DNA from 4 places in the Brevibacillus parabrevis genome. Region 4 is predicted to be linked to each of the others. Evidence: riboswitches for the same ligand, from Rfam matches in the RefSeq annotation. Region 4 holds a riboswitch; each other region holds the start of a gene.
What was found. Region 4 has a riboswitch for S-adenosylmethionine ahead of metK (methionine adenosyltransferase). Riboswitches for the same ligand answer to the same signal wherever they lie in the genome.

Region 1 (7,768 bases), 220 kb from region 4:
CGACAGGCATTTCCTTGCCTGTGATTATCGAGGGGAAAATATGCGCAGAAGTGTTGACCTATCGCGAGCGGGATGAAAACTGGCTTTTGCAGGAGCTACATAAAAGCGGCGTCGCGGTTGAGCAAGTATTTTTAGCTACATTGAACCGGCAAAACGATTTGCTGTTTTTTGAAAAACATCCGAAGAACGAGCAACAAGTGCCGCCCGTCCACCATTAGAAAAAGGGAACAGAGCAATCAAACATGCGGAAGGATCGTCACGGATCGCTTGACAGAACGGTTTGGTCAGGCGGTCTTTTCTATGTAACATTTCCTTTTGCCTGCGACTATTTGGCTGAGCAAGAAAAAAGCCGGAAGAGGCCGCTGGTGTTTTCTTACGGCCGAAGATACTCGCTTGCAAATCCTTTAATCAAAAATATTTTATCAATTTAAAATTATTTGATAAAATAAACGCGTATGTCATCCAAGCCGAGGAGGAATGGCTGTGCTGGTTTTGAAATCAATGGAGCAATGTACGGTGGCAGAGACTGTTTTAGCTTACAACAGAGGGTTTTCCGGGTACTTTTTCGATCAGTCGAAGACGGCGGACACACTCATCTGGAAAATGGGTAAGGAAGAGTTGTCGCCAACGCATTCGCTGGTTGCGTTTGTAAACGGCGATCCTGCCGGAATTGTACTGAATGGAATTTGGGAGCGGGACGGGCAAAAAGTTGGGTGGAATGGCGGGACAGGGGTAGCGCCGGAGCATAGGCGGAGCGGAGTGGGCCAAGCCTTGATGGAAGCGACTTTGCAAATATATCGGGAGCAGGGTGTACAGCTTGCGGCGCTGGTCGCCATTCGGGAGAACGATAGGGCGATAGCCTTGTACGAGAAAATAGGCTTCGCCGTCTGTGACCAGTCGATTTTTCTGGAACAAAAAGCTCATGACCACAAGCGGTCACATCCAACTTCGCTGAAAAACGTCGAGGCGTCTTCCACAGAAGAAGGCGTGCTTTCCGCTTTGCAAAAGGAAGCAAGTCCGTCCTACGAATTGCTTGAAGGCATGCCGGATGACGTGTATTCATTGGACTTTTGGACCAAACCGCTTTGGGATATTCAGTGGAGAACGATTGAGAACAAGCAAGCGGTACTCGTCCGCGATGAGAACAAACAAGTAATCGGCTATGCCTTGTACAGACGGATTTTTGAAAACGGAAAACAAACGACAGCCTTGCTGTTTCAGTGTGAGGCAAGGCCGGAACGGGCCGACCGGGAGGCGATTGTCAGAAGTGCTCTTGCCCATGTCTTTTCGCCATGGGACAAGGAGCTGTATCGCCTCACGGTCAATTTGCCAGCTTCCAACGAAATGACCATCCGCATTTTGCAAAGGGCGGGTTTTGACGTGATGGCCAAGCAAGTATTCATGACCAGGTCGCTCGTTTAAGCCCAGATCACTCGACTGACGGCTAGGGTTGCGCGTGATACGGAAACGTGATCGTGAATTTGGTTCCGACTTTTGGCTTGCTGGACACGCTTACCGACCCGCCGAACGCGTGGATGACGTGATAGGAGTACGTAAGCCCGAGACCGGTTCCGCTTGTTTTCGTCGAGAAATAAATGGACCCGAGGCGTTTGATCTGGCCTTCGTCCATCCCGATGCCGTTGTCTTTGATGATCAGCATGGCGTTGCTTTTCTCAATGAACAGCGAGAGGGACACTTTGCCGTTGACCGTCTCCTCACAAGCTTCGATCGCATTTTTGATGAAGTTGACCAAGACTTGTTTGAACTCGTCGGGATTGGCCAGAATCGTGACAGGCTTTTCATAAGCTTGCAGCTCCAGCTCGACATTGTGCATATTGGCAAAAGGCAGCATGACTTCCCGCACGACGTAAAGCTGGTCGCATACGTTGATTAGCTCGGTGCGCTCCTTGAGCGGCTTGGACAAAGCGAGATACTCGGTCAGGATCGCTTCCGTCCGCTGGATTTCGTCCATGCTGATGCGGATGTACTGATCGGTTTTCGTAATATTCTCGGGATTTTCCTGGATCAGGCGCAAAAATCCTTTGACCGCTGTGAGCGGATTTCTCACCTCGTGAGCAAGCGATGCGGCGACATGGCTCATCGTTTCGATTTTTTCATTTTGGGCGTGTCGAATAAACAGTTCTTTGTCGGATACGCACTTGCTAAATAGCGACAACAAAAGCCAAATTCCGACAAAGTTTTGAACGGGGATCACGAACAAGTAGTAGGCAGGATGATGGGATACATAGGTGGGAAAGTATAGATAGGTCAACCCCAAAGCTACCAGGGAAAAGAGCGCGCCCGTCAAAAAAATATACAGTGTTTTCCGATAACTGGCTTTGTAACGCCGATACATCAGGAGGGAGATGGCAAAGGTGACAACCAGGGCAAGCAGCGCGAGCCAGATGCCTTCACCACCCAAATAATAGCGGTATAGCGCGGACTCGATCAGCAAGACCAGCGCGATCCGCACTCCCCCATAGACTAGGGCAAAAAATACGATGATGTGCCTGATATCGAAAATCACGCCTTCCGAGACGCTGGTCGCGAAGGTCATGGCCAGAAACATGCAAATCGAGCTGGTCACAAGAATGAAAGCGCGGCTGTAATTGCGCATTCGGTCGCGGTAATAAATATTGAACAGGACAAATGGCGTCAGAGCAAAAAACATCTGCAAAATTACTTCTTTTAGTAGAATCATCGGACATCCCCATCGCAAATTTGCATGGCTGCTTCAATCTACGATATTTCGACAAGAGCCTACACGATTCCTCCAAAATTTGGACGCGCCGACGGAATAAATTTAAAGGAGAAAAGTTTTAAAAACCTAGTTGACAGATGGGTAAAACACGGATTATAGTCTCTATATACTAATACAAAGGTTTCGAAAATAATAACTACTCTTATCCAGAGAAGGCTGAGGGAATGGCCCTATGACGCCCGGCAACCTAGCTGGCAAGATCAATGTCTTGCGAGCCAAGGTGCTAACTCCAACAGGTAGCGATACCTGACAGATAAGAGGCGCGAATCTTGTCGATCAAGCCTCTTTCATCTGTTGAAAGAGGCTTTTCCTTTTGGAAAGGGAAGGTCGTCGCCTCCTCGGCTTGCAGCACAACAAGGAACAAAGAAAAAGGGGGATTTTTCGATGAAAAAGAAACTGGGCCTTATCACATCACTCGTACTGGCAGTATCGGTGGCCTTGACCGCGTGCGGCGGCGGAGCCGATACGAAAAACACGGCGGCAAACGGCGCTTCCGGCGAAAAAGCGAAACGGATTGCCCTGATCATGCGCCAAAATGTAGGAACGTTTTCGGCTCAATACATTAACGGTGTGAAGCAGGAAGTCGAGAAAAACGGCGGAGAGCTGACAGTATTCAACGCAGATACGGATTTGTCGAAAATGGCGTCGAATCTTGACGCTGCGGTCAACCAAAACTTCGACGGCATCCTGATCGACCACGGTACAGCGGAAGCGTTGCAACAAGGTACGCAAAAAGCTGTCGACAAAAAAATCCCGGTCGTTCTGTTCGACACAGACATCAAGCTGCCTGGCGTGCCGATTGTCGAGCAAGACGACAACAAGCTGGCAGAACTGAGCCTGGAAAAGCTGGCGGCAGATTCCGGCGGCAAAGGCAACATCGTGAAAATTTGGGTGGCAGGCTTTGCCCCGATGGAAAAACGTCAGGTGACTTATGAAGCGTTCCTGAAAAAATATCCGGATATCAAGGAAGTCGCCGCTTTCGGTTCCGCGACAAACAACACGGCGCTGGATACCCAAGCACAGATGGAAGCCATCCTGAAAAAATATCCGAACAAAGGCGACATCACGGCTGTATGGGCATCTTGGGATGAATTTGCCAAAGGGGCAACCCGTGCGATCTTGCAAGCAGGCCGCACAGAAATCAAAGTATACGGCATCGACCTGAGTGATGAAGACCTGCAACTGATCCAGGAAGCAAATTCGCCATGGGCAGCGACTGCAGCCGTAGATCCATCGAACATCGGACGCACTCACGCAGCGGCTATTTTCCAAAAAATCAAAGGCGAGCAAGTGCCAGACAGCGTGAAGCTGAATCCGGTGCTGGTGAAACAAGAAGATTTGCCTAAGGACAAAAAAGTGACAATGGGCGACTTGTCCCAGTACGTGAAAGAGTGGGGCAAGTAAGCATATAGAGCTGGTTGATTTGGCTATTCCCGTTGATCAGTCAACGGGAATCTTGCTTATTTAAGGGGGGGCGAAAAGTGTCCAGCTTGCAGATGAAAGGGATTGTGAAGCAGTTCTCCGGCGTTCCTGCGCTGCGTTCGGTCGATTTTGAGGTCAAGGCTGGCGAGGTTCATGCGCTTTTAGGGGCGAATGGGGCGGGGAAAAGTACCTTGATGAAAATTTTGACGGGCGCGTATCAGTCTGACGGGGGGAGCATCACGATTGATGGCAAAGAGGTGTCGATCCAATCGCCCCAGGATGCGAAAGCTTTAGGTATCCAGTGCGTGTACCAGGAAGTGGATACGGCGCTGATCCCGTACTTGAGCGTGACGGAAAACATTTTGCTCGATCAGATTGTCTCGGCAGGCCGCAAAGGATTCATGAACTGGCCGAGCTTGCACAAGGAAGCGGAAAGCATTTTGCAGAGCTTCGGCTTTTCCATCCCTGTGCGCATGCTCGTCGAGGAATGTACGCTGTCCGAAAAGCAACTGATCCTGATTGCCCGCGCGACCGTGCAAAAAGCGAAGTACGTCATTTTTGACGAACCGACAGCTCCGTTGAGCACGAAGGAGAGCGAGCGGCTGTTTCTCATCATTGACCAGTTGAAAAAAGCGGGTGTCGGGATCATCTACATTTCCCATCGCCTGCCGGAAATTTTTGAGATATGCGACCGAATCACGATCATGCGGGACGGTCAACTGATCGTGACGAGCGAGACGTCCCACACGACGATGGATGAGGTCATCGGCAACATGCTGGGCAAAAGCTTCGAGGAAGAGTTCCCGAAAGTCGAAGTGCCTGTAGGCGGGGTGCTTCTGGAAGCTGCGGGAGTGGCTGGCGGCAAGGTTCGCCGCGCCGATTTGAGCGTTCGCGAAGGCGAGATTGTCGGGATTGTCGGGCTGGTTGGAGCCGGGAAGACGGAACTGGCGAGACTTTTGTTCGGAGCGGATACCGCCGAGGCGGGACAAGTCAGGCTGAGCGGCAAAGAGGTGCGGCTGCGGTCGCCGAAGGACGCTGTTGATGCGGGAATCGTCCTCGTACCGGAAGAACGGCGCAAAGAAGGCATTTTTGTCGAGGAATCTGTCCAGAACAACTTGTCTGTCTCCGCTTTGGAGAAGTGGTCGCGGCTCGGATTTGTCCGCAGAGGGGCAGAAGCGAAGCAGGCGAGGGAGCTGGTGAGCCGTCTGGGCGTAAAGACGGCAGACATCACACAGCTGGTTGGCTACCTCAGCGGAGGAAACCAGCAAAAAGTCGCGATTGGCAAATGGCTGGATACGGATGCGCAAGTGTTCATGTTCGACGAGCCGACCAAAGGCGTCGACATCGGGGCGAAAAGCGATATTTACCGCCTGATTGGAAAGCTGGCGGAGCAGGGCAAGGGCGTTCTCTACTTTTCTTGCGAGTTTGCCGAAGTATTGGGCATTGCCGACCGGATTTTGGTCATGTTTGAAGGGAAAATCGTCAAGGAGCTGAGCCGCGCGGACGCGACACAGGAGACGATGATGTATTATGCCAGCGGGGGTGAGTAAGGTGGAAGGTAAAAAATTCAGCTTGTTTGATTTTATTTACAAATACGGTACAGTCGCAGTAATTGTGATCGTCATGCTGTTGTTCAGTCTGACCAATCCGTATTTCTTCACGTACGACAACATCACAGACATTTTGCGTTCCATCTCGATCGTAACGTTCGTCGCGATTGGCGTTACGTTTTCACTGATTGTCGGAGGCTTCGACTTGTCTGTCGGTTCGACGGTGTCGTTGACCACAGTCGTTTCGGCTTCCATGATGGTCTGGTACGAGCAGGGCGTGTTTGCCACTTTGGTCGTCCCGATCGCGCTCAGTCTGATTGTCGGATTGGTCAACGCTTTTCTGGTCGTCAAAATCCGCATTCCCGATCTGCTGGCGACACTGGCGATGCTGTACATCGTCAACGGACTTCATATGACTTATTCAAAAGGCTACTCGATTTACGCCAACATGCCGTTGGAAGACGGTTCGATGGCTCCGGGGAAATTCCAGGAATGGTTCCTCTGGCTCGGACAAGGCAAAATTTTATCCCTGCCTGTTCCCGTCATTTTGACCTTTTTATTGGTCGCGGTCACACACGTCTATTTGGCGTATACTCGCCAAGGGCGGATGCTGTACATGACGGGCGGCAATCTGGAAGCGGCGCGTCTCTCCGGCATTCCCGTGAATCGCTATCGCACGCTCGCTTATGTGTTGTCTGCCCTGTTCGCCGGACTGGGCGGGATGCTTCTGGCAGCGCGGATCGGTACGGGCCAGGTGAGCAGCGGCGGCTCGATGCTGATGGATGCAGTGGCGGCGGCGTTTGTCGGCTTCTCCGTTTTCGGCGCGGGCAAGCCGAACGTATTCGGTACGTTCGTCGGCGCGATTTTGATCGGGGTGTTGCTGAACGGCATGACGATGCTGAACGTGCCGTATTACGCCTACGATATTATTAAAGGAACGGTACTGGCGCTTGCTCTTGCGGTGACGTACTATCAGTTGCGCAGGAAAAGAAAAGCGTAAAACATGGCTGTACAGGCAAGGCAGGGAGCTGCGGGAATGCAGGCATCCTGCCTTTTTCTTTTCAATAAAATGGAAAATGTTTCACATGCAGCATCCCTCCGCTATAATACTCTGGGGGGATATAAGTGATCCATTATAAGACGTACATACGCGGAGATGCCTATGAATGGGTAACCTTCGTCCACGGGGCGGGCGGCAGCTCATCCATCTGGTATAAACAGATCAAAGCTTACAAAGAGCATTTCAATATTCTCCTCGTCGATTTGCGCGGTCACGGCAAGTCGAAGCAGCATATGGGGAAGCCCAGGGCTAAATACACGTTTGAAGACATCAGCAAAGATATCATTGAGGTGCTCAAGCACGAGAACATTGCTTCCACTCATTTCGTAGCGGTGTCGCTGGGCACGATCATCGTCCAGATCATCGCCGAGCTTGCGCCGCAAAAAATACGCTCGATGGTTTTGGCGGGAGCCGTGACGAAGCTGAACTTGCGCTCGCAAATCTTGATTGCGCTGGGCAATCTCGTCAAGCATATCGTTCCGTACATGTGGCTGTACAAGCTGTTTGCCTGGGTGATCATGCCGCGGGAACGCCATCGCGAATCCCGCTCCTTATTTGTCAGAGAAGCGAAAAAGCTTTGTCAAAAGGAGTTCAAGCGCTGGTTCAGGCTGACGTACGGAATCAATGCGTTTCTCGCGGGGCTGCTGACGAAAGAGCCTGCGATTCCCGCGCTGTTTATCATGGGAGATGAGGACTATATGTTTTTGCCCTCGGTCCAGTCGTGTGTAAGCCGCAGAAGGCACGCCCAGCTTTGCATGCTGGACAATTGCGGCCATGTCGTCAATGTGGATCAGCCGGAAGAGTTCAATCGAGTCTCGATCGGATTTATCAGGCAGCAGGCAGGGGGAGGACAGTACGTGGTCAGTCCGGCCTAGCGCGCCTGGTTTGCCGTTTGGTTCAAGCCTTTGGCATTTGCGATTTGCGCGGAAGTGTGTTCCAATAAATGGGAGCGGAGCTGGAAATAGATTTTGGCCA
Region 2 (7,768 bases), 1.2 Mb from region 4:
CATTTCCGTGGAGAGCAAGCCGGGAAAAGGAACGACTTTTACAGTAGCATGGCCGAGCGAGCAGGCGGACGCTCAACCAGATGGGCAGCCTGGCGCCGAGGAACAGCATCGAAAAAGAAAAAGACCTTGAGAGCCATACATTCTCAAGGTCTTTTTTCGTGGCATTACGCGCCGATGTATTTGGCGTGCAGCGATCTTGCTACGCTGACCTCATCCGTTCCTTGCACGAGTACGCGCCCGTCCGGGAAGGCGACGAGGGTGTAAGCATCGACGTGGAAGCGGAGCAGGAATTTGTTTTGCTCAATTCGGCCCAGTGGAGCGAGCCGTGCTGCGAGAGCGTCCAAATCGAGCGAGACAGCAGCGCCCGGCGAGATTTGCACCGTGTCTCGGCCACAGAGAGAGACTGCCTGTCCGTCCTGTGATTCGGGCTGCAAAAAGGTGTATTCGTGCTTGCCGCAGGTTGGGCAATCGCTGCGGCGGGCATTCGCCACTTTGATTTGCTGGTGGCGGTTTTGCCAGATTTCAAAATGCTCCAGATTCAAGTTGAGGTCGTCTGTTGCGCCGACCAACAGCTTGAACGCTTCGGTAGCTTGATACGAAGCTACGATATGAATGATCGGGCCGATGACGCCCGCTGTATCGCAAGTGGGCATTTCGCCCGGGTTGGGAGCTTCCGGGAACAAACAGCGCAAACATGGCGTGATGCCGGGACGGATCGTGGTAAACGTGCCCGTCGCACTGACAGCACCGCCGTACACCCACGGAATGCCGTGCTTGACGCAGACGTCGTTGACCAGATAGCGAACCTGGAAGTTGTCTGTCGCATCCAGCACCAGATCGACGTCAGAAAGCAGTTCCTCGGCGTTATAGGCGGACAGATCGGCGACAATCGGTTCGATGACGACGGATGAATTGATGTTCGACAGCTTGGCGTGGGCTGCAATCGCTTTTGGCAAATGCTCGGCGGCATCCGTCTCGTCGTAGAGCATCTGCCGCTGCAAGTTGCTCGGCTCCACGAAGTCGCGGTCGATCAGGCGGACAAAGCTTACTCCGGCGCGAACCAGATGATTCGACAGCACGGTGCCAAGCGCCCCCATGCCGACGATGGCCACACGGCTTTGTCCGAGCTTCTCCTGCCCGCTGCGTCCGATCGGATGAAACAGGATTTGACGGGAATAGCGTGTATCCAAAGCGACTACTCCTCCTTTCCGTACTCGGAGGCAAGCGGATTCCACGGACCTTGCTGGTGGCCTTTCCATTCGCTGCCGTCTTCCCACATTTCTTTTTTCCAGATCGGAACGATTTGCTTCAGTCGTTCGATGGCGTAGCGCCCTGCTTCAAAAGACTCGTTGCGGTGCGCAGTAGCGACAGCGACGACGACTGCGATTTCCTCTACAGCCAAATCTCCGATGCGATGATGCATCGCGACGGTCGCGCCAGGCCAGCGTTCCTTGATCTCGTCCGCGACCTGCTTCATTTTTTCCACTGCCATCGGTTCGTACGCTTCATAGGACAGGTAGACCGTGCGCTGTCCGTGCGTAAATTCGCGCACCGTCCCGACAAAGGTGAGAATCGCGCCTGCGTGCGGGTTGCTCACGAGGCTGACCAGCTTGTCCGCCGAGAGCTTTTCCCGGGTAACGGCAAAAAAGGGCACTTCTTCACCGCCGCTGACTGGAGGCAAAAGAGCGATCTCATCCTGAGCGGAAATGACGCGATCAGGCTGGGCGTATTCGTGATTAATGGAAACAAAACTGCTGCCGAGCAGCGGGGCGAGGACAGGGTACTCTTCCCGGATTGCTTGCAGCAGATCGTGTACAGTAGCGTTTTCTGGCAAAGTCAATTGGATGTCGCGGGCATTGGCGCGTTCGGCCAGTCCGGCAAACAACAATACGGTAATCGTCAAGGCAATTCCTCACTTCCGCTTGTAAATGACAGTTCTCTATGGCTTGACGATATCACAATCGGAGAGAGATGCCAATGAGCGAAGGGCTGCAAGGTGCACGCTAAAAGGGCTAGGGGGCGAATCCCTCCTGGCTGATTTTGACTTCGTCAGGGGCGAAGACGCGCAACAGCCGCTTGTAGACGATCCGATACGCGGAAGGTCCCGCCCATTCCTCTAGTCCCGCTTCGCTGAACAGGGCGGGGATGCCGTTTTTGCTCGTCCGTTTGCCGCCGCTGCCGTCTCCCATATAAAAGTCGTCCAGGCAGACGCGCGTGACCAGCGGCCGCAGCAAGTCGGGAAACGCTTCCGTGCTCGGCAAGGCCGGAGCGATCGTCGCCTGGGTCGGGACGCCAGCGGCAGCCAGTCGCTCCAACGCTTTCAGCCGAGCCGCAATCGGCGGGGCCTGCGGCGAAAACAGCTTGCGCATATCCTCCCGGTCGGTTTCCACCGTCATGCTGACCCGTACACGCTCTCCGAGTTGAACGAGCAAATCGATATCGCGTGTGACCAGCGGACTGCGCGTCTGAACGAGCAAAAAGTCGGGTGGATTGTCCGCCATGACTTCCAACAGCGAGCGTGTCACTTTTTCCCGGTACTCCGCAGGCTGATAAGGGTCTGTGCTCGACGACATGAAAATCGTGACCTTGCCTTTTGCCTTTGCTTTGCTCAGCTCTTTGGCAAGCAGCGTGGCTGCTTCGGTTTTGACGTCGACCCACGTGCCCCAGTCCAAACCGCGAAACAGCGAGACAGGCATTTGCCGCACGTAACAGTAAGAACAGGCGAACGAACAGCCTGTGTACGGGTTGAGCGAATGCGTGTAATCTGCGAGAAAGCCGCTGCCTTTATTCAGGAGCGACTTCGGTTGTTTGTAAAAGAGCGTGCTTTTCAAGCTAATCCCTTCTTTTACGTAGCGTCGTGGAAAATGATGCCCAGGCTGTACCGCGTGCCTGTCGTGATCGTGCTGACTCCGTGACGCATCGTCGTTTTGTAGTAGCCGCGTGTCCCGGCTACAGGGCGGTAGGAGGTGGGGAAAATCAATCCCGCCCCTTGCTCCAAGGTTATCACATGACCTCTGCTTTGCGCGCGTGGTCGTTGCTCTGTCAGGAGAAATTCCCCGCCGGAAAAGTCTTTTTCCTGCTGATTTAAGACAAACACAACCTGAAACGGAAAAAACAGCTCTCCGTACATATCCTGATGCAGACAATTGTAGCCGCCTGCTTCGTATTTTAAAATCAGCGGCGTCGGCCTGGTCTGTCCGTGCTGGTGACAATGATCGAGAAAATCAGTCAGAGCCGCAGGGAAAGCAGCCGTATGTCCGAGCAGTTGCCCCCAATGATTGGCTACTGGAGCCAGCCGGGGATACAAGCTTGCCCTGAGCTGTTGGACGAGCGGCGGCAGCGGAGCCTGATAGTAGCGATATTCGCCGCTGCCAAAGCGGTAGCGCTCCATCTGGATTGTTTTGCGAAAAAGCGAGTCAGCGGAGTAGCCCGCGATCAACTCCTGACATTCTTCTTCCTTTAATAGACGCGGGAGAGTGGCGTAGCCTTGTGCATCCAACTCATGAACGATCTGCTCCCAGCTTTGCGCGTCGATTCGATTCGCCAACGTGTCAGACATGGACAGCGCTCCGTTTCACGCTCGTTTTCTCCAGCTTGAGCAGCTCTGTTTTCATGGGGAGGCCGCCGCGATAGCCTGTAAGCTTCCCGTCTTTTCCGACCACCCGATGGCACGGAATCGTCAACAACAACGGATTGGCGCCAATCGCTGCGCCCACTGCCCGGACAGCCGCGCTGTTGTTGATATGGGCAGCAATGTCGGAGTAAGAGGCCGTCTGTCCGTACGGAATTTGCTGCAACGCCTGCCAAACCGCTTGTTGAAAAGGAGTGCCCGACAGATCGTGAGCGACTGAAAACTGCTGGCGTTCTCCCTGCAAATACTCGATGATCTCTTTGGCGTACGGAGCCAGCCGAGCCGCATCCTGGACGAGAGCGTATCGGGGTTTGCGCCGCGCTGCCCATTGTGCCAATTCGTCAATCGGGTGGTGATTGGAGCCGACGAAAGCAAGTCCCTTCTCTGTTGCTGCGATGTGCAGACTCCACTCGCCATGCTCTACTTTTGCCCAGTATATGTGCTGATTTTTGTTCATTTTGTTTGCGCCTCCTTAACGATTGCCGATGTACGCACAGTATACCTTTGTTTTCGCGATTCCGTACGTTTTCGGCAATAAATCAGCAAGATAGTGAAAGCGGTGCGACATGATTTGCCAAAGACAAATCTCGCGGTGTTCCCATTGCTTTTCGCAAGCGGCGGGAGTAAGGTAGAAGAAGCAAAGTTGCAAGCGGGTTACGGGATCGTACAAATGGAGGACGAACAGGAACATGAGTGATCAACTGACGCATTTTAATGAACAAAACCGTGCGCGCATGGTGGATGTTTCGGAAAAAGACATCACCAAGCGGGAGGCCGTAGCGGAAAGCAAAATCGTCATGAAGCCCGAGACGCTTCAGCGTATTCGCGAAGGGCGGGTAGAGAAGGGGGATGTGCTGGCAGTCGCGCAAGTAGCGGGAGTCATGGCTGCGAAAAAGACGTGGGACATCATTCCGATGTGCCATCCGCTTTCCTTGACCGGGATTGATATTCGCTTCACGTTTGAAAACGAGACAACGCTGGGCCTGGAAGCAAGCGTGCGGACGACCGGAAAAACAGGCGTCGAGATGGAAGCTTTGACAGCGGTAAGCGTTGCTGCTCTTACGGTGTACGACATGTGCAAGGCGATGGACAAAGGCATGGTCATCGGGCCGACCTGTCTGTTGAGCAAATCAGGCGGGAAGAACGGCGATTTTCGTCGGGGAGAGAACTAGATCATGAGACAGAAATGGGAATCCTATCCGAGCAGCATTCGTCTTCTGGCGGTTGCTGCCATCATTTTTTCTACGGGTATGGCATGTATATGGCCGCTCGTCACGATTTACATTCACGATTACTTGGGGAAGCCGCTGCCTGTAGCGGGTTTTTTGCTGTTATTGAACCAGGGCGCGTTTTTGATCGGAAGCATCACGGGTGGCATGCTGTTTGACCGCTGGGGAAGAATGCGGACGATCATAATCGGCTCTGTCGGCATTATTTTGATTACAATCGGTCTTGGACTTACGCACGATTTTACCGTGTATACGATCCTGCTGCTGTTAAACGGGCTGTTCTACGGAACGCTGTCTCCTGTCATGAACGCGCTGGCGGTCGTTTTGTGGCCGGAAGGCGGGCGCAAAGGAATCAACATGATTTACGTCGCGTTGAATGCGGGAGTGGCGGCAGGCTCGGCGCTGGGCGGACTTTTGGCGAGCGTATCGTTTTCTTGGACCTTTTTCGGGAACGCACTCACGCAAATGATCGTTCTCGCCATCTTCGTGATCTTTTTGCCGCGCCATCTGAAAGCGGCGGAGAATCGGCCACTGCCTGCTTCGCCAGCGGGCGAGTCGGACACGAGCAAGACCGATGCTGACGGACAGCTTGGCGCACATGGCGCAGGAGAGCTTCAGCCAACGCGAAAAGTGGTTTGGGGAGCCTTGCTGTTTTTGTGCAGCGGCTTGCTGATCAGCTGGATTGTGTACGTGCAATGGACGACGGTGTTGTCGACTTACATGCAATCTTTGGGCATCTCCTTGCGCCAGTACAGCTTGCTGTGGACGCTGAATGGCGGCTTGATCCTGTTTGGTCAACCGCTGATCGCCTGGGTCATTCGCCGCTTTGCTCGCACGCTGAAAGCGCAAATGCTGCTCGGCTCCTACGTCTTTGCCTTGTCGATGCTGATTTTGTCGCAGTCGACCTCCTATGCGGGCTTCGTCGCCGCGATGTTTATCATGACGTTGGGCGAAATGCTCGTCTGGCCAGCCGTTCCTGCCGTAGCGGCGCAAATTACGCCAGCAGGACGGGAAGGCTTTATTCAAGGGCTGATCGCGGGAACAGGCTCGGCAGGGAGGATGCTCGGACCGTTGCTCGGCGCGATCATTTTCCAGCACTTCCAGGCGCAAGGGCTTTTGTACATCATGGCAGGGCTTGCGCTCTTGTCCGTGGCGTTTTTCGCCTTCCACACAACGTTTTTGAATCGCCGTCAAAAGGTGGCTGTGCCAACCGCAGAAAAGATGTAGCGAAAAAAGGCGAGCGCCTGCGGGGAAGCATCTTGACACGTCGAGAGCAGGCAATGTAGTATGAAGAAGATTAAAAACAGTATATTCCGTGTGATTTACTTATGAAGAGAGGCGGAGGGACTGGCCCTATGAAGCCCGGCAGCGGATCTGCGCGTGTAGCGATGCAGATGCTGTGCCAATTCCAGCAGGAGCATTCCTGACAGATAAGGACGTGACCAAGCTGATCTCCCCCTTTTTCTGTACGGAAAAAGGGGGTTTTTGCTGTATGGGCGAAAAGAAAGGAACTGAAGAGAAATGCGTATCCAACCTTCCGACATGATTGACCGACTGCCAACCCAATTTTTCGCGACGTTGGTAGCGAAAGTAAATAAAGTCATCGCCAACGGGCACGATGTGATCAACCTGGGGCAGGGAAACCCGGACTTGCCGACTCCTCCCCACATCGTAGAAGCGCTACAAGCACATACAGCCAACCCGCTTCACCACAAGTACCCGCCTTTTTCCGGCCGACTGGAGCTGAAGCAGGCTGTTGCGCACTGGTACAAACAACAATTTGACGTAGACCTTGATCCGGAAGAAGAAGTAGCGGTTTTGTTCGGCAGCAAAACAGGACTGGTGGAAATTTGCCAGGTGCTGATGAACGCAGGCGACGTCGCGCTCGTACCGGACCCGGGCTATCCGGATTACTGGTCGGGTGTGGCGGTCGTCAATGGTCGGATGTCGATGATGCCGCTGACAGCAGAAAATCAGTTTTTGCCGGACTACAGCAAAATTCCGCAAGCCGATTTGGATCGGGCCAAGCTGATGTTTTTGAACTATCCGAATAACCCGACAGCGGTGAACGCGCCGTTTGAATTTTACGAGGAAACGATTCAATTTGCCCGCAAGCATGAGATCGTCGTCTGCCACGACTTTGCCTACGGCGCGATCAGCTACGACGGCAAAAAGCCGGTCAGCTTCATGCAGGTGCCAGGGGCAAAAGAGGTCGGTGTCGAGTTTTACACTTTGTCCAAAACGTACAACATGGCTGGCTGGCGCGTAGGGGCGATGGTCGGCAACCGCGAGCTGGTGAGACTGATCAATCTGATTCAGGATCATTATTTCGTCAGCCTGTTCGGTGCTGTGCAAATGGCCGCGGTAACCGCGATGACCGAATCGCAGCAATGCGTTCGGGATTTGGTGGCTGTCTACGAAAGCAGACGCAACGCCTTGTTCTCCAATCTGCACCGCATCGGCTGGCAAGCGCCGCCGTCCCAAGGCTCGTTTTTTGCCTGGCTCCCGGTTCCAGCCGGATTCACTTCCATCGAGTTTTCCGATTTGCTCTTGGAAAAAGCGCATGTCGTCGTTGCTCCCGGTGACGGCTTCGGCCCTACCGGGGAAGGATACGTTCGCGCCGCGCTGTTGTCGAGTGAAGAACGTCTGGCCGAAGCGGTACAGCGCATTGAGAAATTAGGACTGTTTGCCAATACCAAATAGGATGAGAACGGACCGCACTTTCCTGCATGAGAAAGTGCGGTTTTTGTTTGGAAATCAGGGGATAGCAGGAGATTTTCTGGGTAAAATGTAAGGGCCATGCGTTTTTGGAAACCAAGACAGGCAAGGCGAATAAAAATCATTCTCACCGTTGACAGATAATGATTTTCATTATAGGATGGTAATGATAATTGATCTCAGCAAGAGC
Region 3 (7,768 bases), 1.1 Mb from region 4:
TAGAAGCGGGCGTCAACTACTTCGATACAGCTCCGAGCTACAGCGACGGGCAGTCGGAGACCCGGGTGGGCTTGGGGTTAAAAGGCTTGCGCGACCGCGTGTGGATCGCGACCAAGACGGGAGGACGCACCCGCGATTTGGCTTTGAAAGATTTGGAGGGCAGCTTGAAGCGGCTCCAGACGGACTACGTCGACGAGTGGCGCATGCACAACATCATGCAGCCGCACGATCTGGAAGCGATTTTTGCCAAAGGCGGCGCTCTGGAAGCTCTGCTGGAAGCCAAAGAGCAGGGACTGATCCGCAAAATCAGCATTAGCGGACATACCGACCCGCGCTTGCTGGCAGAAGCGATTCGCCGTTTTCCTTTTGACAGTGCGCTCGTGGCTTTGTCTGCTCTGGATCATTTCATCTACAGCTTTGTCCATGATTTCGTGCCGCAAGCAGTCGAAAAAGGCGTGGCCGTCATCGGGATGAAGGTGATGGGGCTGGGCAAGCTGGCTCCGTGGACGGAGCAGGCGCTGCGCTATACATGGAGTTTGCCTGTCGCAACAGCGATCTTGGGCGTGAGCAAAATGGACGAGCTGGAGGCGGATTTGGCCGCAGCAGAAGCTTTTGTGCCGATGACCGATATCGAACGCGTGGAGCTTTTCCAACAAATCATGCCACTCGTGCGGCCGGATGTCCTGCGCTGGAAAGCCCGCGAATGGATGTCTGGCGAATGGTATCAGCTGCCCGAATTGCCATTTTGATTGAGCCGTAAAGAGAAGGAACCTCTTCTGGATTTGATTTGCTGGAAGGGGATTCCTTTTCGCCTTTTACTATACTATTATATATAATAAGTTTATAAAAGGCGGTGATTGTTGTGTCTGCAAGCAAGCTGGTGGTCATTACAGGGGCGACCCGGGGATTGGGCAGGGCGATGGTGGAGCGGTTTCATGAAGCGGGCTGGGTCGTCGCGGGATGCGGCCGCTCGATGGCAGAAGTGTGGAACTTGAATCGCGAGTTTGGAAAAAGGCATCATTTTTCGACGATCGACGTTTCCGACGGGAAGCGGGTGGAAAGCTGGGCAGAGGAAGTGTGCAGCAAGCTTGGCGTACCGGATCTTCTCCTCAACAACGCCTCCCTGATCAATCGCAATAGCCTGCTGATGGAGCTGTCGCCAGAAGAATTTACGACAGTCATGAATGTCAATGTAAACGGCGTGTTTTACGTCTGTCGCGCTTTTTTGCCGAAAATGGTACCCAATCCGGAGGGCAGAGTGATTGTAAACATCAGCTCGTACTGGGGGCGAGTCGGGGAAGCGTATGTAGCACCGTATTGCGCATCCAAATTCGCAGTCGAAGGGCTGACTCAATCGCTGGCGCAAGAATTGCCGAAGGGGATGGCGGCAGTCGCGCTTGACCCGGGAGGAAGCGTCGGTACGTCCATGCTGCAAGCGTGTTCGCCGCAAGACATGGCGGCAGCCCCATCCGCACAAGAGTGGAGCCGTGTAGCTGTGCCGTACATCATGAGCCTTTCTGCGAAGGACAACGGCAAATCGTTGACATGCCCGCCAGTGAGGTAGCCGGGTTTACAAGGAAAGCGACAATCGAGAACGGTCTGGATAGCAAACAAGCCGCCTTTTTCCAAGCTGGAAGCAGGCGGCTTGTTTATGCGTAAACGAATCAACTGGCTTTTGTCGCCGAGATTCGTTTTTCGCGCTGGACATACGCATGGAGCAAACAGAGGAAGACGGAAGCAAGCGAAACGAGAGAGGCCAAAAGCAACGTGGGCTGCACGCCACCGTGGTCGTACATATAGCCCATCGCCAGCGGGCCGAGCAAGCGCCCCACAGCGGTAATCGCCCCGACGACTCCCAGGTAAAAGGGAGCGTTTTCCCCCGTCTTTTCCGTAATGAAAGTCGGGATAGTCGGAGAGATCAGCATTTCGCCAAAAGTGGTAATGATCATGCCGGCGATAAAAGCAAAGTAGCTGCCGTGATACATGAGCATGAAGCCGAACCCGAGAGCGTATGCCACCGCGCTTGCCACCAGCTGCGCGGACAAGTTTTGCTGCAGGATGCGCTTGATCCAGGACGTGATGGGCTGACCCGCAAAAATGATGATGCCGTTGATCGTCCACAGCCAACTGAAGGCCGACAGCGGCATGCCCTGCGCCGTAATGTAAGGGGCGACACCCGTGTTCCAGACCATGTTGGAAAAGAAAATACAGGCAGCTCCCAGTGCCATGAACAAGTAAAGCTGGTAGCGCAGAAGCAGGGCAAACGTATTTTTCGCCTCGCCTTGCCGCCGGTTTTCTTTTGCCTGGTCGCCAACCAGTTCTTGGTGCGAGATATTTTTCATAAGGCTCTTTTCGCAAATTTTGTTGCTATTGCTGTTGTGGAAACGTGTGCTCTATAATGAAAATCAGGAAGTCTATAGGATTTCCATTTACCGTGAATGCACGCTTCGCTTGGTACTATAAATATCAAGCAACTCACGGCTTTTCTAAAAGCAACAATTTCTTAGAAAAGAGCGTTTCATAAAAAGGAAGAAGAACAGCGCAAACAACAGCGTGCTCGTACTGTTGAACAAAAAGGTCAACTGAAAGGAAAAGGTAGCGATGACCCCGGCAAGCGAAGTGCCGATCGCCATGCCGAGATTGTTGCCTACGTAGACGATGTTAAACAGCTCTCGGCGCTGTTCTTTCCAGCGAAAGCCGATAAATGCCTGGATCGCCGGAAAAGAAAGGTTGAAAGTAAAGCCCAAACAGGTCATGAGCACGAGATAGACGGGCCAGCTGCTGATGAACGGAATGGACAGCTGAATCAATCCTTGAAAAAGCAGCGCTCCCACGATGAGACGCTTGGCGCCCAAGCGGTGAAACAGGGAGCCGCCGACGAATTGCCCGGCAATGCCCGCCAAAGACTGGACCATCAAAACAAAGCCGGCTTCGGTCATGGAGCGTTGGAGAATCGTATGTACGTACAAAGTAGTCAACGGCCACATGAAAGCGCTGCCAGCAGAATTGATAAAGCTTGCAACGAGAAAAAACAGGGCTTCCTGCGGGTAACGCTGAAAAAATGCGGATGGAGAAAGCACGACAAGTCACCCCTTGGAAACGAGTATGAAGGTAGTATAAAGAATATTGCAAATTTTGTAAACGTTAAAGTATAAAAAGTTAAGCTACCCAAATAAAGGCTGCTCCACATTGTAAAGATTCGAGTATACTAAACAAGTGGTGAGATGAGTTCAAGTAGATACAGAGAATAAAAGGTGGAGTAGTTCTTTATGCGAATATGGAAACGAGTGTTGCTCCTGATGCTTGTCGTGATTGCCACGACAGCGGGTTATTACGGATACTCCTTTTATGAGTTTGCTCAAAATATCCAGGCTCCTAATGTTGTTACACCTGCCCCGCCGGATGGCGGAGCCGCAACGAAAGCGGCGGAGATACCCGAGTGGGATGGTCAAGAGCGTGTGAACATCTTGCTGATGGGTGTGGATCGCAGGGGAATGAAAAATAACGGGCTTCCCCGTTCCGACTCCATGATGCTGGTCAGTATCGACCCGGCATCCAAGCGTTACGATCTGTTCTCCATTTTGCGGGATACGTATGTGGACATTCCCGGAAATGGCAGCTCGCGCATCAACTCGGCGATTGTAGACGGCGGGCCTGAGCTGGCGATGAAGACGGTCAGCCAGTTTACCGGACTTCCTGTGGATCGCTACGTCATTACCGATTTCGAAGGCTTCAAGGCGCTGATCGACGCAGTGGGCGGCGTCGAGATCGACGTAGAGAAAAACATGTATTACCATGACCCGACAGATAAAGGCGTCTACGATATCAATCTGAAAAAAGGTGTGCAGCAGTTGGATGGCAACAAGGCGTTGCAGTACGTCCGTTTCCGCCATGACGCCACATCCGACTATACGCGCACCGAGCGTCAGCGCAAATTGCTCGCCGCTGTAGCGAGCCAGATGAAGAGCGGCACATCCCTGATCCAGTTGCCGTCCATCCTCAAACAAGTGGCGCCGTACATCCAGACGAACATCAGCTCCATGGACATGCTGAAGCTGTCCGCGCTCGGCTTGAAGCTCGATACGATGCAACCGGGCAACTATCAGCTGCCGCCGATGGGAATGTTCCGGGAATCGCACAAGGCAGGAGCTGTGCTCATTCCCGACGTAGACCAGATTCAGTCGTTCATTCAGGAAAAGCTTGAGCCGCCGACTGAAACGATGCAACAAGAGGACAACAAAACAGACGACAGTACAGACAGCAAAGACAGCACGCGAATGTAGCGTGCTGTTTTTTTGCATATTTGGGCACACTATCCATGATTTTCTACAGTACAGGCACATTGGGGTGAAGGAGATGGACCAGGAGTTCCTGCATAGATGGTTTTCGCATATCGGGGACCTGGTTGCCGAGCATATCGATGACCCGGATGGGTGTGCGAGGCTGTATTTCATATCGAGCATGGCGGATGCCAAAGTCGTGTACAGCGAGCTTATTCCGAAGCTGAGGGAAATCGATCAGGATAGACTGAATATCGACCATGTCGAAAGGCACTTGGGACTGGGGAAACGAGCAAGGGCATGCGGGACAAGGCGAATTTGCAATCAGACAAAAAACTTTCAGGCGGGCAAATACGGGTGGCATTTGTACAATGAGCACTTTGCGAAAAAAGGCATTGGCAGCATCTCCTCCCGTTACAGCAAAATGATGAAAACGATGGAGGACGCATTGGAAAAGGAAATCGAGAAAGAACTGCAAAAAGTCGTCAAAAAATTGCAGCAACTGGACGTCGATCCGGCGGGATTTGGCATCGTCTATCGCGCCCAGCAGAGGGGATTGAAAGAGACGACGAACCGCGACTGGAGAAAAATTTTCCGGCAGGCGTCTGTTCGTTTTCATGTTCAGGCAACCATTATCCGCAACGGAGTGATAGATTAAAAAAGTTTTTCCTGGGATTGCTATTGACGGGATATTTTCAAAAAGGATATAATCCGGTTTGTATCATGAAAATATGAAAAACGAACATAATATACGTGGAAATCTTTCTTATCAAGAGAGGCGGAGGGACAGGCCCGATGAAGCCCGGCAACCGGTTCATTTTTTCGAAAATGAGCGTCGCGGTGCCAATTCCTACAAGATTGGTTGGATCTTGATAGATGAGAAGGGTGGATGCGAACGTATACATGCGTTGCAGCCCCTTTTTCGTTTATGAAAAAAGGGGCTTTCTGTTTTTCACAAGGCATGTAGACAGATTTTGCTGGGAGGTGGATGCGTTGATTCAATTGCAACAACTGCATAAAAGCTATCAAGTACAAGGCAAGACGATTCCGGCATTGCTCGGGATTGACCTTTCCATAGATAAAGGGGAAATTTACGGGATCATCGGGCATTCCGGTGCGGGGAAAAGTACCCTGATTCGTTGCATCAACCTGTTGGAGCGCCCTACGTCAGGACAAGTCGTTGTCGACGGAGTGGATTTGACCAAGCTCGATGACAGCAAGCTTCAGGAAAAGCGCCGCCAGATCGGGATGATTTTCCAACACTTTAACCTGTTGTCTTCCGCGACCGTAGGCGAGAATGTCGCTTTCCCGCTCAAGCTCGCCAATCGCTCGAAGGCTGAAATCCAGAAAAAAGTGGACGAGCTGCTCAAACTGGTCGGGCTGGAAGCGCATCGGGACAAGTACCCGTCGCAATTGTCCGGCGGTCAGAAGCAGCGCGTAGGCATCGCCCGAGCGCTGGCCAATGATCCGAAAGTGTTGCTGTGTGACGAAGCGACTTCCGCCCTCGATCCGCAGACGACGAACTCGATTCTCGCGCTCTTGCTCGATATCAACCGCAAACTGGGATTGACCATCGTGCTGATCACGCACGAAATGCACGTGATCCGTTCCATCTGCGACCGCGTAGGCGTCATCGATGGCGGAAAAATTGTCGAGTCGGGTGAGGTTCTGGACGTGTTTCTCAAGCCGCAGCATCCGACGACACAGGAATTTGTCGAGCAGGTGGCCGATTCCAGCGAGCTGCGGGAAGCAGTCGCGCACGAAAAGGCGGCAGGAAACCGCACGATTGCCCGCGTCACATTCCTGGGGGAAAAGACGTACCAGCCGATCTTGTTTCAGACGATGCAAGAAACAGGCACGGTGTTCAGCATCTTGCAAGGAACGATTTCCCGCATGAAGGATACGCCGTACGGCCAACTGGTCGTCGAGCTGGAAGGCGATGTCCGTCAAAACGAAAAAACCATCGAGACGTTGCGTCAGCGTGGCTTGGAAGTAGAGGTGATATAGATGGACTGGACTTTGGAAAATGTGGATTGGTCGGAGATCGCCGAGGGAACAATAGATACGCTGACGATGCTTGGCTTCTCGACACTGTTTACCATCCTGATTGGTTTGCCGCTGGGGATTATTTTGTTCCTGACTTCTCGCGGACAGCTTTTGCAAAACCAGGTGTTTTATGCGATTGCCTCATTCGTTGTCAATATACTGCGTTCTGTACCGTTTATCATTTTGATGATCTTGCTGATTCCTGTGACAAAAGTAATTGTGGGTACTTCACTCGGGGTACTCGGAGCGATTCCGCCGCTCGTCATCGGTGCAGCCCCGTTTTTTGCGCGGCTGGTGGAAACCTCGCTGAGAGAGGTGGATCGAGGAGTCATCGAAGCCGCTCAGTCGATGGGAGCCTCCAACTGGCAAATCATCTGGAACGTGCTGCTTCCTGAATCGCGTCCAGGTCTGGTGGCCGGGATTACGATCACGACAGTTGCCCTTGTCTCTTACACCGCGATGTCCGGCGTAATCGGCGGCGGCGGGCTGGGAGATTTGGCAATCCGCTACGGCTACCAACGCTTCCAGACAGATGTCATGATTGTTACAGTGATTATTTTGCTCGTGTTGGTCCAGATCTTGCAGTCGCTGGGGGATCGCCTGGTTATGCGATTCAGCCGCAAGTAAGGTCTTTCCATATAAGCTTTGCAGAACACAGACCAAAAAATAGGGGGAAATCATTTATGAAAAAATTAGTCGTATCTGTACTTTCTACCGTATTGGCATTTTCCTTGGCAGCGTGCGGAAGCAAAACGGAAACAGCTCCAACTCCAACTGAAGGCGGCGCACAAGGCGGACAACAGCAAGAAGTAACGTTGAAAGTAGGCGCTTCTCCGGTTCCACACGCAGCCATTTTGAAGTTCATCGCTCCAAAGCTGAAAGAACAAGGTGTTAACCTGGAAGTGAAAGAGTTTACCGATTACGTACAACCAAACGTACAGCTGAATGAAAAGCAACTGGACGCAAACTTCTTCCAGCACAAGCCTTACCTGGAAGAGTTCAATAAAGGTCAAAACATGGACTTGCAGCCAGTAATCGCCGTGCACATCGAGCCTTTCGGTGCTTACAGCAAAAAAGTAAAATCCGTTGACGAGCTGGCAGAAGGCGCAACCATTGCTTTGCCAAACGACCCGACCAATAGCGGACGCGCGCTCGCTCTGTTGGAGAAAAACGGCGTGATCAAGCTCAAAGAAGGCGCTGGCATCAGCGGAACGGTAAAAGACGTTGTAGAAAACAAGAAAAACCTGAAGTTCAAAGAAGTAGAAGCTGCTATGCTGCCACGCGTCCTGGAAGAAGTTGACCTGGCGCTGATCAACACCAACTACGCACTCGAAGCAAAACTGGTGCCGACAAAAGACGCTCTCTTCCTTGAAGACAAAGAGTCTCCATATGCGAACTTCCTGGTAGCTCGTCCAGACAACAAAGATTCCGAAGCGATCCAA
Region 4 (7,768 bases):
GGATGGCGAAGCGGTTGCCCGCGTCAACTACACCTTGCAAAACATGAAGGTGGAAGCGAACAGCCAGCGTGTCTGGGCATTTGACATCCCGTCCTCTTCGATTAAAAAAGCAGGAGTAGACGTGACAGAGTTGACTGCTTTCATTCCGCAAGCGCGCCAAAGAAAAAAACAGGAAACATACGTAGCGCCTGAAACCGAAGACAATAAAGGTCTGCTGCAGTAATGAACGAAACCCTTTTTGCCACTGGTGAAAAGGGTTTTTCTACTGCCAAAACGTTCCAAATATTGGGGAATTAGGGTTGCAATTCGCCCTTTTTATCCGCTATGCTAGGACGAGGAATATCATACTCGAATACCTTTTTGAACGTATTGGGATTGATTGCAAAAGTTTGCGGGTATTCATACGTTAAGAAAACCTTCCGCTAAAGCGCGGCCTTATGACGGAAACGGCTTCGACAGAGGTTTTCTTGCTGCATGATTTGCAGGGAGAGAGGGAAGGACTGTTTTTTATGAAAAAATCAATTCAAGTGACCGTCGCACTGGCGCTGCTGCTCACCGTCGCTCCTTTGGAAGTTAGGCAGGCACTCGCTGCTGCTCCTGCCTCCAATGACAGCTACTTGAGCAACCAGACGCACCTGAGTCAAATCAAAGCGGACAAGGCATGGTCAGTGGTGAACAGCAATCAGGCGATCACGATTGCTGTACTCGATACAGGGGCCGATTACAATCACCCTGATTTGAAGGGGAATTTGCTCCCTGGTGTTAACCTGGTCAATCCGGGGAAAAGTGCGCAGGATGACAATGGGCATGGAACAGAAGTCATCGGGGTCCTCGGGGCAAAAGGAAACAACGGGATCGGCGTAGCCGGGGTGGTCTGGAACGCCAAAATTTTGCCCGTCAAAGTCTTGAACAAAAACGCATCTACTACGGATGTTGACATGATCGCCAAAGGAATCAACGCCGCCCTCGATCGGGGGGCAAAGGTCATTTTGATGTCTTTTAGCAGCATGGCTTACTCCCGGGCTATGAAAAATGCGGTCGACCGCGCGGAACGAAACGGAGCGGTTCTGGTGGCGGCGAGCGGAAATGAGGCAAGCCGTGTCGCGTATCCGGCAGCGTACCCGACCGTAATTGCGGTGGGGGCGATAAACGGAAGAAACCAGGTCCTTTACCAGTCGAATACAGGGCCGGAGATGAATCTGGTGGCACCGGGGCTTAATGTGTATACAACCAAGCTCGGCGGCAAATACGGTTCAGTTTCCGGAACATCTGTAGCGGCGCCTCAGGTAGCAGGCGCGGCTGCTCTCATTCTGGCTCGTCATCCCAAGCTGTCTGCTCTCGACGTCAGGCAGATGCTTTATCAGACGGCGACAGATATTGGCGAAGGCGGCTGGGATCGGCAAGCGGGCTACGGTCTTCTGGACGTAAACAAGGCAGTGCGCAATGCGCTGTCCAGCGACTTTTTGGAGCCGAACAACGTTTTGGAGAGAGCCAAGGCGTTTCCGATCGAAGCGCAAGTCCGTGGCAATCTGGGGCCAAACGATACGGTTGACTGGTTCAAGATGGACGTTCCTTACGATGGAAAAGTAAGTCTCACCGCATCCGTAAACTCAGGCGTATCTTCAGCCATGTCAGCGACTTTTTATCCGGCAAATCGTCAGCCGGTCACTTACTATATCGGGAACGGGGATACGATAACGGTTCCTGCAAAAGCTGGGCGAATGAATATCAAGCTGGTGAGAAACGGTGGAGTTAATGCGTTTACTTATGTGCTGACGAGCAAATTCACCATCAACCCGGATCGGAATGAACCGAACAATACGATGGCTACGGCAAGGCCGCTGGTGGGCAACCAGATCAGCGTGACGGGCAATTTCCATGAGGAAGGGGATCAGGATTGGTTCTCCTACTATGTCCGCGAGTACGGGCATATGGACGTGACGGTCACACCTGATAACAAGCGGGTGGACTTGGTACTTGCCATCGGAAAGCAAGAGCCGGGAAAAAATACGGTCTGGGACCCGGTATACGATAACAGCGACAGGGATAATCCTTCCGAACGTGCAAGCAAGGACGTCTCGCCAGGAAAATACTACATTCGCGTCAGCGAGTATCAGCAAAATGCAATGAACGGCGAATATCGCCTCGATCTCGCCTTTACCCCGTTGAAAAAAGATGGGAACGAGCCGAATAATACGTATAGCAAAGCTGCTCCGCTTGCCAGTGGAGGAGTCATGTCAGGAACCATTCCGGCGTCGACAGATTCAGACTGGTTTCAATTTACATTGGATGCGGAATCGTACGTCACAGTTCGCGCTCCGTTCATCCCGGTAGCAAGCGGGTTTCACATCGCCCTTTACAATGAGAAAAACATGAACGTGGCGCTTGCTTCGACAACCGAAGTGGCAGAGCGGTCAGACCAAGGCAGTGAAATTTTCGGCATACGGCTGCCTAAAGGGAAGTATTTCGTGCGCATGAGCAGCATCGTGCCTTTCAAGTACGATTCCTACAAATTGACGCTCAGCCCGCAGCCGCTCATTTCCGGCTATCGGGATATTTCTAACCACTGGGCGCGTCCGCAAATCGCCAAGCTCAGCGACAAAGGCATCATCAAAGGCTTCGACGACGCAACATTCAAGCCGGATCAGGCAGTGACCCGCGCCCAATTTGCGACCATGCTCGTTTCGACGATGCGTGTCACCGGCTCGAAAGTAGCCAGTATGTACACGGGCAAGGACGTCTTTTCCGATTTGCCAAAAAAGCACTGGGCGTACAACACCCTTGGGGTAGCTTATCAGCTCGGAGTCTTGAAGGGGTATCCAAACAGTCAACTCAAGCCTGATCAGGCGGTAACGCGGGCCGAGATGGCCACCATGATCGCCAGGGCGAAAGGGGTAGCTGTGAATAGCCGCAGCGTGTCCTCTTATCGCGATGTTCCGGTCAACTATTGGGCATCGCCGGCGATCGAGGCTTTGACGCAAAAAAAGTGGCTGAACGGATATGGCAAGACCTTCAAGCCTCAGGGAACCGCTACGCGGGCCGAGGTTGTTGTATTGATCGCCAAATCGTACCAAGTATAAAGAGGCTTGACCAGCTTGTGCAAAAGGCGCTGTCCATGCGCTACAGTCATCATCGCTCGCTTCCCGCAGGCGATTTCATCAACGTTTTGTACAGGCTGGCCTGCTTCGAACCGGAGTTGTGGGAAAAGTCTATTGACACCACCCCGAAAAACAATTATTCTATAATCCGTAATGGATACTCTTATCCAGAGCAGGCGGAGGGACTGGCCCTATGAAGCCCGGCAACCGACTAGAGCGGTGCTAACCAGCAGGACGGAAATCTGTTCTGGCCGATAAGAGGATGAAGGAAGCTAAAAGCGCTCAAACCTTTTCCTCCGAAAGATGGAAAAGGTTTTTTATTTGCGTTTACGTCGATAAAATCCTGACTCGGCTACCAAACTATTTGTATGAGGTCAAAGGAGGTATTTTCTCATGGCTTTGCAAAAAGGTCGTCGTCTGTTCACATCTGAGTCTGTAACCGAAGGACATCCGGATAAAATTTGTGACCAAATTTCCGACTCCATCCTGGACGCCATCCTGTCCAAAGATCCAAACGCTCGCGTAGCGTGCGAAACTTCTGTAACGACAGGTCTGGTTCTCGTAGCGGGTGAGATCACAACCAACACTTATGTAGACATTCAAAAGCTGGTTCGCGAAACCATTCGTGAAATCGGCTATGATCGCGCTAAGTTCGGCTTTGACGCTGACACTTGCGGTGTTATCACAGCAATCGGCGAGCAATCCGCTGACATTGCACTGGGTGTAGACCAAGCACTGGAAGCGCGCGAAGGCAAAATGACTGACGCTGAGATCGAAGCGATTGGTGCAGGTGACCAAGGTCTGATGTTCGGCTTTGCTTGCAACGAAACACCTGAGTTGATGCCATTGCCGATCAGCATGTCCCACCAACTGGCTCGTCGTTTGACCGAAGTTCGCAAAAACGGCACACTCGCTTACCTGCGTCCTGACGGTAAAACACAAGTAACGGTTGAGTACGATGGAGACAAGCCTGTTCGCATCGACACGATCGTTATCTCTACTCAACACGCTCCTGAAACAACTTTGGAGCAAATCAAACAAGACCTGGTTGAGCATGTAATCAAACCAGTAGTTCCAGCTGAACTTCTGGATGCTGAAACCAAATACTTCATCAACCCAACTGGCCGTTTCGTTATCGGCGGACCACAAGGGGATGCTGGCTTGACTGGCCGCAAAATCATCGTAGACACTTACGGCGGATACGCTCGTCACGGCGGCGGCGCGTTCTCCGGTAAAGATCCGACAAAAGTAGACCGCTCCGGTGCTTATGCTGCTCGCTATGTTGCGAAAAACATCGTGGCAGCTGGCTTGGCTGACAAGTGCGAAGTACAAGTAGCGTATGCGATTGGTGTAGCACAACCGGTATCCATCGCAGTTGATACTTTTGGTACAGGAACTGTTTCCGAAGAAGATCTCGTGAAACTCGTTCGCAAACATTTCGACCTGCGTCCAGCTGGTATCATCAAACAGCTCGACCTGCGTCGTCCTATCTACAAACAAACAGCGGCTTACGGCCACTTCGGACGCAATGACCTGAATGTTCCTTGGGAGCAAACAGACAAAGCAGAAGTTCTGAAGCAAGAGGCTGCTCAACTGGCAAAATAAGCACGGCAAAGAAAGAGCCTGGTAAAAGCTACTGGGCTCTTTTTGTTATGGGAAGAAATTTCCAATTATTGGTGAATCCTGATCAAAGGGAAAATGTAGGACTGTGTCGAATCTCCTAGTGAGGAAGTGAAGGAGGGGTTTCTTTGCCGAACAAAAGGCTCTTCCTGACAGTGTTTATCAGTTGTTTACTGTTGGTTGTGACGATATTGGGGCTTGGTGATTTGTACCAGTCAAAAAAGAATGCGCAAAAAGTGCAACCTTTTCCCCAAGTCGATACGTCTATAAGCATAAGCGAGACGGAAAACGCTGAGCCAAACGTCACGCGAAACGAAAAAGCAACGGTAAAGCCGCAAAAGTGGTATAACAATCAAGTCGTCGTCCTGACGTATCATCATGTGACAGATGCTGCAGGCCAACGTTACGTGATTGCGCCCGAACAATTCGCAGAACATATGGCATTTTTGCACGAAAATGACCTGCATCCCATTACGCTGGATGAGTTTTTGCGCTTTGTCGATACCGGGAGCTTGCCGACAGAAAATGCTGTCCTGATTACGTTTGATGATGGCTACGAAAGTTATTATACGAAGGCTTTTCCGATATTGCGTACATACGGCTACCCGTCAGTGAACTTCGTGATTGCAGGACGCTTGCGAGATGTAGCCGAACGAAAACGGGAGAACATGACGACGCCACTCACGCGTCAACAAGTCATGGAAATGCTTCACTCTGGCTTGGCTGATATTGGTTCCCATACCTACAGCCTGCATGAAGAGGAAGCGCGGAATGAATGGGGAGAGATGGGACCAGAGACTGCTCCCGTCTACTTGCAGGATGTAAAGCGATTAGAAAATGAAAAGGAATACAGGGATCGGCTCTATGTTGATTTCAGTATGTCTCGCGCAGGTTTGCACGGTTGGATGAGCAAGGACATTAAGGCGATTTCACTGCCTTTTGGCTACACGAATCCGATCGTTTTGGAAACAGCCCGACAAGCAGGGTATGAGTATGTGTTTACTTCTACGCCCGGTTTCGCCAAACGAGAGGTAGATCCTTTTGCCATCCCACGCAATGATGTGGGTCTGCGAGACGTAGATGAGGTCAAACTCCAACAGCTGTTCACGAAAGCGAAAAAAGAGTTCGAAGGAGAGCAATCATGAACAAAGCGATCGACATCAGCGTGCTGGATGGGGTGATCAAGAGAACCATTGAAACAGTAGAAACAAGTAAAACGCAAATTTTTGATATAGCCGAAGATGCAAGACAACAAGGCAACTCGCTAAAGTTTGATTTGCATGAGCTGAGGCAAGAAATTTCCAAAGTAATCCAAAAGGTCGATGCGTTGGAATTGGCCTATCGAAAGTCGCGCAACAGGCTTGTGCAGGTCAGCCGCAACTTTCACATGTACACGGAGGATGACATCCGTATCGCCTATGAAGAGGCGAGCCGCATCCAGGTGGAGCTTTCCATCTATCGCGAGCGGGAAAACAACTTGAAGCGCCGGCGCAATGATCTGGAGCGGCAATTGCGTACATTGGAAGAAACGATTGTACGCGCCGAGAAGCTTGTATCCCAGATGGGCGTGGTGCTTGGCTACCTGACTGGCGACCTGAGCAAGATCGGGGAAGCGCTGGAATCGGCCAAGCAGCATCAACTGATGGGGTTGAAGATCATTCAGGCGCAGGAAGAAGAGCGCAAACGTGTCGCGCGCGAGATTCACGACGGTCCGGCTCAATCGATGGCAAACGTCGTCTTGCGCTCCGAAATCGTCGAGCGCATGTTGAAAAACGAACGTATTCTGGAAGCGCAAATGGAGCTTCACGAGCTGAAAGAAATGGTTCGGTTAAGTTTGGCTGATGTAAGACGGATCATTTTTGACCTTCGTCCGATGGCTTTGGACGACCTCGGCTTGGTTCCCACTTTGCAAAAATACATTCAGACGTGCGAAGAACGTATCCGGGCTTCGATTGATCTGGTAGTATTTGGTGTGGAGCCACCGCTGCGCAGTTCCGTCAAGGCTGCAATCTTCCGGCTTGTTCAGGAGTGCCTGAACAACGTGGAGAAGCATGCAGGAGCTTCTTCGGTACAAGTGAAGCTTGAGTTTCTTCAGGAGTCGCTGAGTCTCGTCGTCAAAGACGATGGCGTTGGATTCGATCTGGAGAAGCGCATGGCAAACGGAAATTCCTTTGGACTGTTGGGAATGCGCGAGCGTGTGCAGCTGCTGGAAGGCAATGTGGACCTGCAATCAGCTCCGGGTGAGGGAACAAAGGTTATTTTCCAAATACCGTTAAAAATATGAACCGATACAGAATTATGTACACAGGGGGATGAAACATGGATAAAAGACAGCAAGAGCTCCGCATCGTGATTGTGGACGACCACCAATTGTTCCGTGAAGGAGTCAAGCGCATTTTGGAAATGGAAGATGACTTCAAGGTCGTCGGAGAAGGAGCGGACGGCGGAGAGGCTGCTTTGCTCGCCGAAGAGCACAAGCCGGATGTTTTGTTGATGGATATCAATATGCCAAACATCAATGGCGTCTCTGCTGCGGAAAATGTAATTTCTGTGAGTCCCTCTACGCGAGTGATCATGCTTTCTATTCACGATGATGAAGGATACGTTTACCGCACGTTGCGTTCCGGTGCATCGGGCTATTTGCTCAAAGAAATGGGCACCAGCGATCTGGTGGATGCCGTGCGCGTCGTAGCAAGCGGCGGCGCTTACATCCATCCGAAGGTAACGGGCAAGCTGATCGAGGAGTTCCGTCGTCTCAGCGAGCATGAAGGCAGCACAGAGCGCAGCTTCTCCGTGGATGATTCGCAAACGATCGATCCAAAAGTGATCGAATCCCTGACTCGCCGCGAGCGGGAAGTGCTTCAACTGATGGCTGAAGGAAAGAGCAACAGGGCGATCGGAGAATTTTTGTTCATCAGTGAGAAAACTGTGAAAAATCACGTCAGCAGCATTTTGCAAAAGCTGAACGTTCAAGACCGCACGCAAGCGGTTGTCATCTCGATCAAAAACGGATGGGTAAAACTGTAGAATCCGTATGAGCGTCCAGTTGG

Region 1: linked by a shared signal. The riboswitch ahead of IRJ17_RS08075 (sugar ABC transporter substrate-binding protein) and the one ahead of metK (methionine adenosyltransferase) in region 4 are both predicted to bind S-adenosylmethionine.
Region 2: linked by a shared signal. The riboswitch ahead of IRJ17_RS12770 (pyridoxal phosphate-dependent aminotransferase) and the one ahead of metK (methionine adenosyltransferase) in region 4 are both predicted to bind S-adenosylmethionine.
Region 3: linked by a shared signal. The riboswitch ahead of IRJ17_RS01780 (methionine ABC transporter ATP-binding protein) and the one ahead of metK (methionine adenosyltransferase) in region 4 are both predicted to bind S-adenosylmethionine.

The regions. Positions count from the first base shown of each region.
Region 1 covers NZ_CP064090.1:1,690,749-1,698,516, forward strand. The annotation lists gene IRJ17_RS08060 (DUF421 domain-containing protein) at 1-218, shown strand, start outside; gene IRJ17_RS08065 (GNAT family N-acetyltransferase) at 484-1,422, shown strand; gene IRJ17_RS08070 (ATP-binding protein) at 1,445-2,701, opposite strand; SAM riboswitch class I at 2,901-3,021, shown strand; gene IRJ17_RS08075 (sugar ABC transporter substrate-binding protein) at 3,146-4,165, shown strand; gene IRJ17_RS08080 (sugar ABC transporter ATP-binding protein) at 4,243-5,733, shown strand; gene IRJ17_RS08085 (ABC transporter permease) at 5,735-6,733, shown strand; gene IRJ17_RS08090 (alpha/beta fold hydrolase) at 6,859-7,668, shown strand.
Region 2 covers NZ_CP064090.1:2,699,774-2,707,541, forward strand. The annotation lists gene IRJ17_RS12730 (sensor histidine kinase) at 1-130, shown strand, start outside; gene IRJ17_RS12735 (ThiF family adenylyltransferase) at 165-1,190, opposite strand; gene IRJ17_RS12740 (molybdenum cofactor biosynthesis protein) at 1,196-1,903, opposite strand; gene IRJ17_RS12745 (SPL family radical SAM protein) at 2,013-2,831, opposite strand; gene IRJ17_RS12750 (2OG-Fe(II) oxygenase) at 2,846-3,559, opposite strand; gene IRJ17_RS12755 (methylated-DNA--[protein]-cysteine S-methyltransferase) at 3,552-4,088, opposite strand; gene moaC (cyclic pyranopterin monophosphate synthase MoaC) at 4,321-4,803, shown strand; gene IRJ17_RS12765 (MFS transporter) at 4,807-6,087, shown strand; SAM riboswitch class I at 6,184-6,297, shown strand; gene IRJ17_RS12770 (pyridoxal phosphate-dependent aminotransferase) at 6,382-7,563, shown strand.
Region 3 covers NZ_CP064090.1:387,180-394,947, reverse strand. The annotation lists gene IRJ17_RS01810 (aldo/keto reductase) at 1-749, shown strand, start outside; gene IRJ17_RS01805 (SDR family oxidoreductase) at 920-1,564, shown strand; gene IRJ17_RS01800 (MFS transporter) at 1,665-2,342, opposite strand; gene IRJ17_RS01795 (MFS transporter) at 2,487-3,080, opposite strand; gene IRJ17_RS01790 (LCP family protein) at 3,270-4,283, shown strand; gene IRJ17_RS01785 (Ger(x)C family spore germination C-terminal domain-containing protein) at 4,357-4,938, shown strand; SAM riboswitch class I at 5,044-5,163, shown strand; gene IRJ17_RS01780 (methionine ABC transporter ATP-binding protein) at 5,274-6,287, shown strand; gene IRJ17_RS01775 (methionine ABC transporter permease) at 6,288-6,953, shown strand; gene IRJ17_RS01770 (MetQ/NlpA family ABC transporter substrate-binding protein) at 7,010-7,768, shown strand, end outside.
Region 4 covers NZ_CP064090.1:1,475,104-1,482,871, forward strand. The annotation lists gene IRJ17_RS07015 (SLAP domain-containing protein) at 1-223, shown strand, start outside; gene IRJ17_RS07020 (S8 family peptidase) at 510-3,080, shown strand; SAM riboswitch class I at 3,259-3,359, shown strand; gene metK (methionine adenosyltransferase) at 3,492-4,703, shown strand; gene IRJ17_RS07030 (polysaccharide deacetylase family protein) at 4,847-5,863, shown strand; gene IRJ17_RS07035 (sensor histidine kinase) at 5,860-7,002, shown strand; gene IRJ17_RS07040 (response regulator) at 7,038-7,745, shown strand.